Regions from separate parts of the Citricoccus sp. genome, predicted to be linked through region 2. Evidence: riboswitches for the same ligand, from Rfam matches in the RefSeq annotation. Region 2 holds a riboswitch; the other holds the start of a gene.

Region 1 (2,804 bases), on a different contig from region 2:
CGGGGTGAGGGTGTCGTAGAAACCCTGGCCGATCATCTGGGTCTTGAGGACGTTCTTGGAGGCCATCTGCCGCAGGTCCGCCAGGACCTGGGCCTCAGAACGGGGCTCGGGCAATTCCAGCCGATCCTGTTGGCGGATGTCCACCGGCACCGCCGTGTCCACCAACTCGTCGAGGCTGTCGTACCCCAGGGTGCGCAACATCTGGGTCGCTGCCTGCGGGCCGGGACCGATGTGACGTTCGGCGAAGGAGTGGTCGCTGAGCTCAGCGGCGGTGGGGCGGGCTGGGGTGATCGTCATGAGAGGAACTCCAGAGGTCTGCGCGGTCTCCCGCGGTGTCTATGGGTTCCTCCCCGATCTGTTGCACAGCCTGAGAGTTTCCGTCCCACCCGGACGGGGTGGGACTTGCTCCTTCGGCGAGCACGGAGAACTCCGCACTACTTTCCAGATGCGCCTCGGTGCGGCGGTACGGGGGCCTGAGAGTTTCCCGGGGAGGAAATTGCTCCTACGGCGCCCGACCACGAATGCTGGACGGGACTCTCCCGCCGCACGTGAACGGCCAGACTATGTGATTGCAGTCACAGCGTATACGTACTTTCTGCCGAGTGCAACGGCACTCGCATTCACGTCATCCTGGGTCACACAGGTCCTCCTCGCCGCGGTCCTGCTGCGGATGCCCCTGTCTCACCGCCCCCGCAGCCGCCGGGCCGTGCGGAGCAGGATTCGGTGCGGAAATTCGAAAATCCATTGTGCGCCGAGGTGACTGTCACCTAGGATGTGAGGGCTGTCACAGTCGAATGGCCGTTGACGTGCGGCGGGAGAGCCCCGACCAGAACACCGGTCGGGCACCGTAGGAGCAATTCCTCCCCAGGAAACTCTCAGGTCCCCGGACCGCCGCACCGAGGCATCTCTGGAAAGTAGCGCGGAGTTCTCCGTGCTCGCCGACGGAGCAAGTCCCACCCCCTCCGGGTGGGGCGAAACTCTCAGGCCGTGCAACAGAGGGGGAGGAACCCACGGACGACGCGGCACACCGCGCAACTTACTGGAGTTCCTCAATGACCCTCACCCCAGCACGCCCCGTGAGCACTACCGAGCAGTCCCCGCATCTGGAGCGGGCCCTGTCCAACCGGCACATCCAGCTGATCGCCATCGGCGGAGCCATCGGCACCGGCCTGTTCATGGGCTCGGGGAAGACCATCTCGGTGGCCGGGCCCTCGGTGATCTTCGTCTACATGATCATCGGCTTCATGCTGTTCTTCGTCATGCGCGCCATGGGCGAGCTGCTGCTGAGCAACACGGACTACAAGAACTTCGCCGACTTCGCCGGTGACCTTCTCGGGCCCTGGGCCGCGTTCTTCACCGGGTGGACCTACTGGTTCTGCTGGGTCGTCACCGGGATCGCGGACGTCGTCGCCATCGCCTACTACGTCTCCTTCTGGTGGCCCGACCTGCCCCTGTGGATCCCCGCGATCGCCTGCATCGCGTTGCTGCTGGGCCTGAACCTGCCCACGGTGAAGGCCTTCGGCGAGACCGAGTTCTGGTTCGCCCTGATCAAGATCGTGGCGATCGTGGCCCTGATCGTCATCGGCCTGGTCATGATCATCACCGGGTTCGAGAACGATGGCGTCCAGGCCAGCTTCGACAACATCTGGACGCACGGCGGCATGTTCCCCACCGGCTTCATGGGCTTCGTCGCCGGGTTCCAGATCGCCGTCTTCGCCTTCGTCGGCATCGAGCTGGTCGGCACCACCGCGGCCGAGGCCAAGGATCCGGAGAAGAACCTGCCCCGGGCGATCAACTCCATCCCGGTGCGCATCCTGCTGTTCTATGTGGGTGCGCTGATCATCCTGATGGCCGTGAAGCCCTGGACCGCCTACAGCGCGGATGAGTCACCGTTCGTGGGCATGTTCGCCCTGGCCGGGCTGGTCGGCGCGGCCGGGGTCGTGAACTTCATCGTCCTGACCTCCGCCACCTCCTCGGCCAACTCCGGGATCTATTCCACCTCGCGCATGATCTACGGCCTGGCCACGGAGGGCGACGCCCCCAAGGCCTTCGGCCGGCTGTCCTCCCGGAAGGTCCCGAAGAACGCGCTGCTGTTCTCCTGCATGTTCCTGCTCGCCGGCGTCGCACTGCTCTATGCCGAGGGCAGCGTGGCCGAGGCCTTCACCCTGGTCACCACCGTCTCGGCCCTGTGCTTCATGTTCGTGTGGTCCATCATCCTCGTCAGCTATCTCGTCTACCGCCGTCGCCGCCCGCAACTGCACGCCGTGAGCGCGTTCAAGATGCCCGGCGGTACGTTCATGCCCTACGTGGTGCTGGCCTTCTTCGGGTTCATCATCTGGGCGATGACCACCCAGGCCGACACCCGGGCTGCCCTGCTCGTCACCCCGGTGTGGTTCCTGGTCCTGGGCCTCGGTTACCTGAAGCTGCGCCGCAACCCCGAGCACGCCGCCCTGCGCGCCCTCCACGAGGCCAAGGTCCGCCAGGAGCTCGAGGACCGGGACGTCCACGCTCAGGATCCGGCCCTCGCCCCCTGAACCGTCTGTCCCGCCACCGAGATCTCGCCATCCCGTCCGTCCCACCCAGGCCGCCACCTCGGCGGGCTGGGTGGGACGGACAGCGGTACCCACCGGCCCGGGCGGAGAGTGCCGTCCCCACGAGGCCGGTGTGGGGTGAGGGCGAAGACCTCCAGACGATGCGCGGACGCGCAGACCGGTACCTGCGCCGAGGAGCAGAACCACCCTCCGCGGTGCCTCCACCGTCCGGGGGCGCATCGGGGGACCGTCGGCATAGCGCCGGCGATGACG
Region 2 (12,053 bases):
GTCCGCGGCGGTCCAGCCCTCGCACGGGCTCTGCGCCTGCCAGTCGGTGACGGAGTTGATGACGTCGGTCAGTGGTTCGGAATGACGGCCCCAGGTCTCGGCGAGTGTGCTCATGAGGATATTGTGCTCAGTTCCCCGGCCCACTGGGAAGGCTGAGCTCCAGCCGCTCCCCCCGCCACCCCGAGCGCAGCCAACGGTCATGGCTGGCGATCACCACGGCGCCCGGGTAGTCCGGGACCGAGGCCTCCAGCCGGGTGGCCAGCAGCAGCGAGAAGTGGTTGGTCGGCTCGTCCAGCAGCAGCACCTCCGGCGGATCGGCGAGCAGCATGGCCAGGTCCAGGCGCCGGCGCTGCCCCACGGACAGCACGCCCACCGGCTGGCCCTCGTCTCGTGCGGTCAGCAGTCCGAACGTGCCGAGGGGCACCCGCTCGGCCGTCTCGATGCCGACGGCGGCCCGGTACGCCTCCGCCACGGTCTCGTCCGGGTCCATGGTCCTGGGTTCCTGGCCGAGCATCCCGACCGACCGCCCCCCGGCCCCGTCGGACCGGGCCGAGACCGAGCCGGCGTCGGGTTCCAGGTCACCGGCCAGGATCCGCAGCAGGGTGGTCTTGCCCGCCCCGTTCGGGCCGGTGACCAGCAACCGGGACCGCGCGCCCAGCGCCACGGACACCGGGGCGAGCCGCCCGGCGAGTCCCACCCCGGTGGCCGCCAGCACCGGTGCGGACGACGCCGACCGGTCACCGCGGCCGTCCGGCCCGCCTCCCGCCGTGGCCGCGGCGAGGCCGGTGAAGCGCAGCACGGGCGGGGGCCTGCGGACCTGGGCCCGCTCGAGGCGGGCCAGCGCGGTGGCGGCGTCGTTGACCCGGCGCCGCACGACCGTGGCGTTGCGGTCGGAGTAGAACTTCTGGGCCATCTTCCCCTCGGTGCGCGGCGGGCGGTCCGCGTGGCCGACCGTGTGGTTCTGTGCCATCTGGCGCCGCAGCCGCCGCAATTCCTCCTGTTCCTCCCGGTAGCGCCGTTCCCAGCGGGCACGCTCATCGATCCGGTGCAGCAGGTACTGGGTGTAGGTGCCGCCGAACCGGGTGACGCCCACGCCGGCACCCCTGCCGTTCCCGTCCGCACCGTCCCCGTCCCCGCCGGCCGCACCGGCGTCCCTGTGGGGCCCCGGGGCGGGATCCAGGTCGAGCAGGCTGGTGGCCGCCTCGTCGAGGAAGGCGCGGTCATGACTGGCGATGAGCACCGGTCCGGACCAACCGGCGAGCAGGTCCACGAGCAGGGCGGTGCCGCGGTCGTCGAGGTGATTGGTCGGCTCGTCCAGCAACAGGGTGTCCGGGCGCCGAAGCAGCAGCCAGGCCAGCGACAACCGGGACACTTGGCCACCGGACAGCTCACCGGCCCGCCGGTCCCGGGGGACCCCGGCCAGGCCCAGGCCCTCGACGACCCGGTCGACGACGTGCCCCACGTCCCAGGCCCGGGTGCGGGCGGCCTCGGCCAGGGCGCGGTCATAGGCCGTCACGAGCCGGTCACCGGGCGGCCGTTGCCCCACGGCGAGCGCCTCCGCGAGCCGGGCGACCTCCTCCACGAGGTGCCGTTGCGGCGCGGTGGCCTGGGCCAGCACCTGCTCCACGGACAGGGTCAGCTCGAAGGCCGGCTGCTGGTGATAGAGCCCGGTGCTGCCGGGCGCGCTGATCCGGCCGGCGTGGTCGTCGTCGAGGCCGGCGATGATGCGCAGCAGGGTGGTCTTGCCGGTGCCGTTCTCACCGATGAGACAGGCGCGCTCACCCGAGGAGACGGTGAAGCTGATGTCGGTCAGGACGCGGTGGTCCGCGAAGGACCGGGAGACGCCGTCCACCACGAGGTGATCGGCGCCGCTGAGGGTCGAGGCGGCGGCCAGCCGTGCGGCAGAGGGCCGCGAGGGACGAGGGGTCGAGGAGGTCATGACGGTCCTGGGGCGGTCGGTCGGATCCCGCCGGGCGGCTCGGACGCAGCCTCGGGCGCGGGACGGAGGGGACTCAGGACCTCATGGCAGTCAAGGGTACGGCTCAGTCCCGTATCCGGTCCACCCTGTGCCTCAGGGCCACGGCCCCGCCGGCGAACCGCTGCTCACCGATGAGCTCGAGGTCCAGGCCCAGCCCGGCCGGGAACACCGCCAGTCCCCCGCCGATGACGATCGGCAGCAGTACCTGGCTGACCTCGTCCACGAGCCCGGCGCGCAGGGCATAGGCGGCGATGGTCGGACCACCGATCAGCAGGTCGCCCGCCGCCTCGGCCTTCAGCCGGCGCACGGTCGCGGGATCGAAGTGACGTTCCAGCGTGGTGCGCCGGGTGCTGGCCCTGTCCAGCGTCGAGGAGTAGACCACCTTGTCCGCCCGCTGCCATGCCCGCGCGAACTCGGCGGTCACCGGTGCGGACGCGGCCAGTTCCGGGTCGTTCTCCCACGGGGTCATCAGTTCGTAGGTCCGGCGTCCGTAGAGGTGGACGGCGACGCCGGCCAGCTCGTCATTGGCGTACTGGTGCACCTCGGCGTCCGGCATGGCCCAGGAGAAGTCCCCCGCCTCGTCGGCGATGTACCCGTCCAGGGAGGCGATCACCGAGTAGATGAGCTTGCCCATCGTTCAGTCCTCCTGTTCCGAGCCGAGTCCGGCGAGCGCGGTGCCCCCGGGACCGTCACCGTGGGCCAGTCCGGCCAGCTCGTAGGCGGCGTACACCACCCCGTGGGGGAAGACCTTGCCGTCGATGCGCCGCAGCCGCGGGGCATCGAAACCGTCCGGGAAGAAGGACCGCCCGCGGCCCTGCCAGGCCGGGTGGGTGAACATGCGGAACTCGTCCACCAGCGCCGCCTCGATCAGGGTGTGCGCCAGGTGGATACTCCCGGTGACGACCACGTCACGGCCGTCCTGCCGCCGCAGCTCCCGGACGGCCTGGAGGGGGTCGCCGCCGATGACGGTCGTGTTCTCCCACTGCGGGTCGGTCAGGGTGGCGGAGACCACGCGCTTGTCCGCCCGGTCCAGGGCCTCGGCCACTCCGGTGGTGTCATCCGCCCGGTGCGGCCAGTAGCCGCGGAGGTCCTCGAAGGTCTGCCGGCCCAGCAGCAGCACGTCCTCGCCGGCCGTCTGGCGCCGCATCTCCCCGACCAGTTCCGGGTCCTGGTCGGCGGGGTCGAACCAGTCGTCGAGCATCTCGATCCGCCCGTCCAGGGTCATGTTCTGCGTGATGACGATGCGCATGGATGGTCCTTCCGTCGGCGCCGCAGGGGTCGCTGGCGCCCTCTCCTCGTCCCACAGTAGGGAGGGCCGTCGCGTCCGGGAACACCCGGTCGCACCGGGCCGGGGGTTCAGCTGCCGCGGGACAGGATCGCCGCGACCGTCTCGTCGTCGACGGCGGCGAAGTCCCGGTAGTGGGCCCCGACGGCCCGGAAGCCCCGGGGGGTGGCCAGTACCTCGATCTCGTCGGCCTCGCGGCTCATGAGCATCGAGTCCACGGTGGTCCGCGAGGCAACCGGCACGGCCAGCACCACGCGCGCCGCCCCGAGGGCCCGGGCCACTCTGCAGGCCACCCGGGCGGTGGAGCCCGTGGCGATGCCGTCGTCGACGATCATCGCGGTCTTGCCCGTGAGGTCCAGCGGCTCCCGGCCGGCACGGAAGAGCCGCGCCCGGCGGTCCAGGGTCTGCTGCTCGCGGCGTTCGACCAGCGCCACTTGCTCCTGCGTGACCCCGAAGTGCCGGATGGTGCCCTCGTCCTGGAGCCGGACGCCCTGCTCACCGATGGCACCCATCGCGAGCTCCGGGTAGGAGGGCACCCCCAGCTTGCGGACCATGATCACGTCCAGCGGTGCGCGCAGTTCCCGGGCCACCACTTCCGCGACCGGCACCCCGCCGCGGGGCAGGCCCAGCACCACGACGTCGGCGTGCCCGGCCCAGCGCGGGGCGAGCCGCGCTGCGAGCTGGGCACCGGCGTCGTATCTGTCCTGGAATTCCGGCACGTCCCCTCCCTGGGATGGGCTGTGGGTCGCCCCCAGCGTAGGCGCGCCGGTCGTGGCACTGGAAGGGCCCCCGACCACCCGGCGTTCCCGGCAACGGCCCGGATGACCCCGTGTGACGAGATTCACGGCATATTTTGCATACAAATCAAATGCCTGACTACACTGTGATCGCAATCACAGCAGAATAGCCGTTGCCGTTGAGGTGTGGCGGGAGAGTCCCGTCCGGCACCACCGGTCGGGCGCCGTAGGAGCAATTCCTCCCGGGAAACTCTCAGGCCCCCGCACCGCCGCACCGAGGCACATCTGGAAAGTAGCGCGGTCTTCGCCGTGCTCGCCGAAGGAGCAAGTCCCGCCCCGCCCGGGTGGGATGGAAACTCTCAGGCCGCGCAACAGATCGGGGAGGAACCTACAGACGACGCGAGAACGATCGCAGACCCCAGGAGTTCCCCGGATGACGAATGCACGTGCATGGCCCGGTCTCACCCCGGGCGGTGAGGCCTCCCCGGCCGGCCGCCCCACCGGCCCCGGCGCCGCGGCGGAGCAACGGTGCGCCAAGATCGCCCAGGCCGCGGCCACCGGACTGATGACGCACCGGGACGTCGAGGACGCCCTCGTCCGCATCGACGGCCCCCGGCGCGCACCGCGGCTGTGGATCGAGTGCTTCCTGTCCCCCCACGCGGACGTCACCCGCACCACGGAGGTGGTCGTCGGAGTCCGCGAACAGCTCGAGGCCATGCTCGACCTCACCTTCGACACCGTCGAGATGACCATCCGGAACGTCACCGTCCCGGGGTAGGCCGGCCTCGGTTACCTCCGGGTGGCCACCGTCAGCAGGTACTCGATCTCGAAGCGCGCCCGGTCCTCGGTCCCCACGTTCGCCTCGTCGAAGAAGGCCTGGAACGCCTGGTCGAATTCCTCGGCACGGCCCTCGCCCTCGGCGTTCCTGCGGACGGTGATCGTGGGGCCGTAGGACGCCTTGAAATGCTCGGCGAATTCGCGCGGCGTGCCGAAGGCGGTGACCTCGAGGGTGCCCCGGCTGGCGGAGTCCACCGCCACCCGATCACCCAGCAGGGCGCGCTGGTGCTCCTCGGTGCCCCACAGCGGCGCCGGCTGCACTCCGGGCGGGGGCGCCGGGGCGAAGGGCTTCATGGTGCGGAAGAGCCCGCCCACCACGCCCTCGGGCGTCCAGCTCAGCAGGGCGATCGTCCCGCCGGGCCGGCACACGCGCACGAGCTCGTCGGCGGCCTCCTGGTGGTGGGGGGCGAACATCACGCCGATCGAGGACATCACCACGTCGAAGGAGGCGTCCTCGAAGGGCAGGTGCTCGGCGTCGGCCTCCACCCACTCCAGGTCGAACCCCTGCGCCTCGGCGCGCAGCCGCCCTGCGTCCAGCAGCTCGGGAGTGAGGTCGACGGCGGTGACCCTCGCCCCCGTGGCCGCTGCCGGCAGGGACGCGTTGCCCGTGCCGGCACCGACGTCCAGGACGCGCTGGCCGGAGGTGACGCGGGCTGCCTCGACGAGTCTCGGCCCGAGGGGGAGCAACCACGTCTCGACCATGCCCGGGTAGTCACCCGAGGCCCACATGGTGCGGTGCCTGGACTTCAGGTCGCGGTCGGCACCGGGTTGGCTTGCTGTCTGGCTCATGACGGGTTCTCCGGAGTCACTGGGATGTGCTGGACGGCCGGCTCGCCAGGGCGGGGATGCCCACCCACCGGTGGCGGGTCATGCGGCACCAGTATCCCACCGGGGGCGTCCGGCAGACAGGAACGAGGCGCTGCCCTCCCCGCGGGCTGGGCCCCGGGAAGGGCCGGGACGGGGGGCCGGGGACCACCTGATCTCCTCCGGTCCGGCGACCCTCCCTGACTACACTGGATCGGTGACGATCCTGGACGCCCTGCTCGCCTTCACCGTGGTGGCCGGCCTGCTGACCCTGGTGCCCGGACTGGACACCGCCCTGGTGCTGCGGTCCTCGCTGACCCGGTCCCGCCCCTACGCGTGGGCCACCGCCACCGGGGTCGCCACCGGGGCCGTGGTGTGGGGCATCGCCGCCGCCGTCGGGGTCTCCGCCCTGCTCGCGGCCTCAGAGCTCGCCTACCGCGTGCTGACGATCACCGGGGCGGCGTACATGCTCTGGCTGGGTGCGTCGATGATCTGGTCCTCGTTCCGCGGCACCGGGAGGGACCCGGTGAACACTGCCGTGACGGGTGCCGCCTCCCCGGGCGAACCGGGGGGCTGGGGCGCCGGCTCCCCGGCGCCCGCCGACCCTCCCTGGCGCGGCTGGCTGACCGGTGCCGGCACCAACCTGCTCAACCCCAAGGTCGGCGTGTTCTACATCGCCACCATCCCGCAGTTCCTCCCCGACGGCGTCTCGCCCCTGCTGATGGGTGCGGCCCTGGCCGGGGTGCACGCCGCGCTCACGATGAGCTGGTTCGCCGTGCTCATCATCGGGGGCGGCTACGCACGCCGCTGGCTGTCCAGCCCGCGGTCCCTGGCCGCCATCGACCGGGTGACCGGCCTGGTGCTGATGGGCTTCGGCGGCACCCTGCTGGCCGACGCCCTCACCGGTCCGGCTCCGGCCGCCGCCCGCGGATGACCGTCCTCCGGTGCTGACGCCTGCACGCCGGGGTGCCTGAACGGCGTCCTCGACCCGCCCGATGAACTGGTGCGGGGAGCCGCCGGGAGGAGTACATTGCGGTGCAATCACGCGCACGGGCCACCGGCGCGGGGAGCCAGCGGTCAGGCCGGGGGCCTGGACAGGAGGCCCATCGGTGCAACGGACCCGCGCGGTGATCGCGTCACTGCTCCCCCTGGTCCTGCTGACGTCCTGCTCGGCGCCGGAGAGTTCGCACTGCGTGCTGGACCCGGGGCGGATGCCCGAGGGCTGGCGCCCCTCCGGCACGGTGCAGCAGGCCCTGGTGGCCGAGCCCTGGTCCGTGACGGAGTCCGGGGAGGCGGCCTTCTCGGTGCGCCGGGGCATCGAGGAGATGGTCGACCTCTACGAGCGGCGGCCGGGGGCCGCCGAGGACCTCTGGGAGGACTCCGTGGCCTCCCTGATCGAGGTGACGTACGCGAGCGCCAACACCGCCGACGTCGACCAGATGGCCCGCGACGGCGCACGGGAGAACCTCACGGACCTGGTCCAGCCCTTCCTGGCCCGCGATCCGGGGGCGCTCACGTGCTCCGACTACGGATCCGTCCTGCCGCTGGCCATCCACGCGCACAACCAGTACCAGGCGAACGACGCCCGGGTGGAACACATGGTCGGCCTCGCCAACGCCGCTCTCGCCCGGTGCGACTCGCTGTCCGCCGCGATGGAGCTCGACTACGAGCCGATGCTCGCCTCCGGTGAGGCCTCCCTGGGGGACGCCTTCGACCTGGTGATCTGGACCCTGCTCCTGATCGAGGCACAGGTCGTCCCCGGCCTGGACGTGCCGCCCGAGGCCCGTGATCTCCCCGCCAGGGCATGGCGCTTCCTCCAGGACTATCCGCTGCCCGGGGCCGCGGAGTTCCCGGAGGGGGCCGACGACGGGACGTTCATCGAGACGGCATACCTGGCCACGCACATCGCCTACATCCCCACGGGCAACCATCGGTACCCGATCTACGTGGAGGATGCACCCACCGTGTACGACTTCCACCGGGAGAACTTCTATCCCGTCCTGCAGATGGGCGAACTCGACCTGGTGGCCGAGTTCGTGGACTCCCTGCGCCAGTACGGGTGCACGGCGGAGAACGACCTGCAGGTGCGGGACGGGACGCGCTACCTGCTCAACGTCTTCCACGCGGGCGGTGACCGGTGGATGACCTACCGGGAACCGGGGGAGACGACCGCGGACGCCGAGGACTACGACCTGGTCCACAAGGCCTGGACGGCCGTGCTCGGGGTGCGGGAGCGCGAGATCGAACCGCCCGATCCGGGCACCTACGGTGGGGTGGTCCGCAGCTGGCTGCCCGCCCCCGAGTGACCGCGACGGCCGGGTGTGGCTGGCCGCTGCGCGTCACCCCCGGCCGTACCAGCGCGCGATGTCCGGGGAGTCCGGCCATCCCGCGTAGGTCTCGCCCTGCGGCCACCCCTCGGGCACGTCCTGCCACTGCTCCTGCCGGCCGTAGGGCAGCGCGTCGATCAGCGCGAACGCGGCGGAGAACTGCTCGATCCCCCGCCCGGTGGTGTGCCAGGTGCGGTACACGTCCGCACCGTCGCGCAGGAACACGTTGAGCGCGAACCCACCACCCGGCGGGGCGTCGACGTCGGCCCCGAAGTCGCTGTGCGCCGTCGAGTACCAGGTCATCTGGTTCCCCACCTTGCGCCGGTAGGCGAGCGCCTCGTCGATCGGGCCCTGCGTGACGACCACGAACCGGGCGTCGTAGTTGTCGAGGAAGTCCAGGCGGGTGAACTGCGAGGTGAAGTAGGTGCAGCCACCGCACTGGAAGTCCGCGCCGGGCTCCCACATGTGGTGGTAGACGATCAGCTGGCGCTTGCCCTCGAAGACCTCGGCCAGGGTGATCGGGCCGAAGGCCCCCTCCAGCGTGTACGGGGGCAGCTTCACCGCGGGCAACCGGCGCCGCTGCGCGGCGATCGCGTCGAGCTCGTGCGTGACCGCCTTCTCCCGCCGGCGCAGGTCGTCGAGCTCGGCCTGCCACGTCGCCCGGTCCACGACGCGCGGCAGGGCGGGAGCCCGGTCCTGGTGCTGGACCGATTCCGTGACGGACATGGTGTCCCTCCTGGGTTCAGGCCGGGGCCACCGCGGTCCCGGTGATGGGACCACGCTAGGCCGGGCATGGCCCACCGGGCATCTCCGTTCCTGCGGGATGCGGTCGGCGGGACGGGTCGGTTCCGGCCAGGCCCGGAGCGCGCCCGCCGGTCAGCCGCGCACGTCGTGCAGGTGGTGCTCCATCTCGTGACCGATGTACTGGCCGAGCGAGGCGACGGTGAACTCCACCCCGTCCGAGCGGCGGCCCGTCCGGTCCCGGGCCCCGGCGGGCACGGACTCCAGGACGCTGACCGTGCGGCGCGTGGTCCGCCCCAGGTCCTCCCACGTGGTGCCCGGGTCCGCGGCCCAGTAGGCGAGCTTCACCGCCATGGCATCCCCGTCCCAGTCGGCGAACTCGGGGGCCTCCTGGTCACGGATCGCCTTCACGCGTTCGCCCAGCAACCGGACCATGTCCCGCACGTGGCAGGCGTACTCCAGCGGGGACCACACCTGCTCCGAGGGTCGCCGCGCCGCGTCGGGACGCTCGAGGACCGCCCGCCATCGCTCCGTGCCTGCACTGATCCGCCGGGCCGTCTCGGCCGCGTCGAAGGGCCGGAAGCCGCACTCCTCGCAACCGTCGGTGATGACGAAGGTCCAGTCGCGGTCGTCGCCGGGGACAGGGGCAGGGGCCTGGGAGCTCATGCCCCCATCCTGCACCCGTGACCCGACCCCGTCGAGGGGAGTCGAGGTGATGGGTCCAGCGCTGGGTACGCTGACAGCGTGAGCACCCCAGAGCCCGGCCGGCCCACGGGCCGGCCCGCCGGCCTGCCCTCCCTCGAGGCCTCCGGCATCGAGTACGCCCTGACCGAGCACGGCCCCGTGTCCTCCCTGGCCGAGGCGGCCGCCGCCCGCGGGGTGGAGCCGGGCCACCTGGTGAAGACGCTCGTGGTGCGACGCGGTGAGGGTGACTACGTCTTCGTGCTCGTCCCCGGCACACGCGCGATCGCCTGGCCCAAGCTGCGTGCCACGCTGGGCGTCAACCGCCTGTCGATGCCCTCGGCCGAGGAGGCCCGGGCGGTCACCGGTTATCCGCGCGGCAGCATCACTCCCTTCGGCTCGACGACGGCCTGGCCCGTGATCGCGGACCTCACCCTGCGCGGGCGGACGGTCTCCATCGGGGCCGGCGCCCCGGGTGCGGCCGTCACCGTCGACGCCGACGCGCTGATCGCGGTCCTGGCGGCCGACGTCGCTGACGTCACCGAGCCGGAGCCCGGGACCTCGTCCCGCACGCCTCGGCCGAGCCCGAGGAGACCGTGACGGGCGGCCGGCCGGGGTGGCGGCGAGCGGAGCGGGGGTGGGCGGACCGGCGTCGCTGGTCCCCACCCCGGACGTGCTGGAGACTGGGGTCGTGAGCCCGCATGAGGACGATCCACCGCTCGAGGAGTTCCGGCGCACGATCCTCGACCTGCTCTCGCGCCGCCGGGCAGGTGCCACGATCTGCCCGAGTGAGGCGGCCCGCGCCGTGGCCGGTCCCGGGAACGACTGGCGCCCCCTGATGGACGAGGCCCGCTCCGCGGCCGCGGGTCTCGTGGAGGCCGGGGAGGTGGTCATCACCCAGCGCGGCGAGGTGGTGGACCTCGCCACGGCCCGCGGACCCATCAGGATCCGCCGGGCCTAGCACCCCCCGGACCCACCGGCCGGGTGCGTTCAGGCCGTCTGGCTCACTCCGACTCCCGTTCCGCGAGGCCCGCGTTCCGGCGTCGCAGTCGCCGCGCCGTCGGCAGGACCGGCACGAGGAGGAGCCACGAGTACGCCGCGAGTTCCGGGCTCACGAACGCCACGGGCACGCTGCCGAGGAAGACCGCGGGCACCGGCCAGGCGCCGTGCAGCACGTACCGGTACAGCTCGGCGTCCACCTCGGGAACAATCAGCGCGGCCCGCCAGGCATGCCGCCAGATCAGGCTCAACGTGATGTACACCCCCGCCGTCACCACCGCGTAGAGCACCACGGGCCAGGGGGAGGTCCTGCCGCCGTAGTCGCTGAGCAGGCTCGTGGGCATGGGGAGCAGGGCGATGAGGAACAGCAACAACAGGTTGAGCCACTGCAACCGCACGTCGTACCGGCGGATGACGGTGAACTTACGGTGGTGATTCATCCAGGCGGTCCCGATGACCGTGAAACTCAGCACGTAGGCGAGGAATTCCGGCAGGTGGGCCGCGAGGGCCCGGTCGACCTGCTGCGGGTCGAGGTCACCGGGCAGGATCAGTTCCAGCACGAGCAGGGTCATGGCGATGGCGAACACCGCGTCGCTGAAGAAGACCAGCCGGTCCAGAGACGTTCCCGAGCCGAACAGGCTCCGGTGCCGCTCGGCCGGCGACCCGCCCCGTGCCGGGTCTACCGGAGCCCGCGTGCACGCCGGGCCGGACGGTGACGCGACGTCCGCCGCCTCGGTCGTCCCCCGGGACTCACCCGCCGGCGGGGACTCGAGGGGTGACGCCTCCGGCACCGCGACCGTCCGCAGGTCGACAATGGGCAGGTCCCCGTCCGTCTCGATCGCGTCCCCGCCCCCGTTGCGGGTGTGATACCCCGTGGTGAAGTGCCTGACCACGTGGACCGCGGCGCCCGCCGAGCGCAGCGCCGCGACGACCAGGTCCCGTTCCTCGTCCGTCCGCTCGGCCACCTTGTGCGTGATCTGCAGGGTGAACAGGGACAGCCCCACCCGGCGGTCGAAGGTGGCCGCCCCGACCAGGTCGGCGTCGAAGCCACCGGGCAGCGTCCAGCCGGGCGGACAGGCCCAGAACCGCACGTGGTGCCGCTGGGCGGGGCTGCCCGCCACCTCGCGCTCGAACGCCAGGTCCTGACGGCGGCCGAACACGAACAACGGGCTCACCGGGGCCGCCGGATAGCTGCGGCGGAGCAGGGACGCCCGGGTGATGCCCCACCCCGTGGACAGCTTCAGCGGGTCCGCGGCGGTCCAGCCGGCCGCGCGCAGTGCCGCGGCCAGCTGGTCCGCCGTCCCCAGGACGGCCAGGTTGACCGGGTCGCCCAACAGCCCATCGGCCGTCCGGGCCCTGCCGATGAAGTAATCGGGCACGTAGACCCGGGACAGCACGCGGTTCAGCTGCGGCAGCAGGACGTACGCGCAGAGCACCCAGAGGAGCAGGAAGCCCCAGACGAGGCGGCCATGGGTGTCGAACTCCTCGAGGACCAGGTGGTAGACGCCCAGGCCCACGAGGGCGGTGACGGCCAGGCGCAGCACCCGGTGGCACCACAGCAGGACGGTGGCGCGGGCGCTGTGGCGTCCCGACGGTTCCGGACCGTCGGGAGACATCCGGTGGCTGCTCTGCGTGTCCATGGTCTGGCCGGCCCTGCCGGCCCC

What was found. A riboswitch is a leader RNA that binds a small molecule or an ion and turns the genes downstream of it on or off. The one in region 2 is predicted to bind glycine.
Region 1: linked by a shared signal. The riboswitch ahead of cycA (D-serine/D-alanine/glycine transporter) and the one ahead of PLJ28_RS00550 (hypothetical protein) in region 2 are both predicted to bind glycine.

Annotation. Positions count from the first base shown of each region.
Region 1 is NZ_DAOMPX010000135.1:69-2,872, reverse strand. It holds partial or broken gene PLJ28_RS15475 (glycine dehydrogenase (aminomethyl-transferring)) at 1-297, opposite strand, end outside; glycine riboswitch at 452-552, opposite strand; glycine riboswitch at 803-901, shown strand; gene cycA (D-serine/D-alanine/glycine transporter) at 1,053-2,534, shown strand.
Region 2 is NZ_DAOMPX010000001.1:110,977-123,029, forward strand. It holds gene PLJ28_RS00525 (maleylpyruvate isomerase N-terminal domain-containing protein) at 1-114, opposite strand, end outside; gene PLJ28_RS00530 (ABC-F family ATP-binding cassette domain-containing protein) at 128-1,939, opposite strand; gene PLJ28_RS00535 (dihydrofolate reductase family protein) at 2,043-2,612, opposite strand; gene PLJ28_RS00540 (dihydrofolate reductase family protein) at 2,616-3,227, opposite strand; gene PLJ28_RS00545 (phosphoribosyltransferase) at 3,335-3,982, opposite strand; glycine riboswitch at 4,181-4,279, shown strand; gene PLJ28_RS00550 (hypothetical protein) at 4,434-4,778, shown strand; gene PLJ28_RS00555 (class I SAM-dependent methyltransferase) at 4,790-5,626, opposite strand; gene PLJ28_RS00560 (LysE family translocator) at 5,859-6,575, shown strand; gene PLJ28_RS00565 (hypothetical protein) at 6,751-7,947, shown strand; gene PLJ28_RS00570 (DUF899 domain-containing protein) at 7,981-8,694, opposite strand; gene PLJ28_RS00575 (DinB family protein) at 8,845-9,375, opposite strand; gene PLJ28_RS00580 (aminoacyl-tRNA deacylase) at 9,454-9,990, shown strand; gene PLJ28_RS00585 (DUF3253 domain-containing protein) at 10,082-10,351, shown strand; gene PLJ28_RS00590 (LssY C-terminal domain-containing protein) at 10,395-12,029, opposite strand.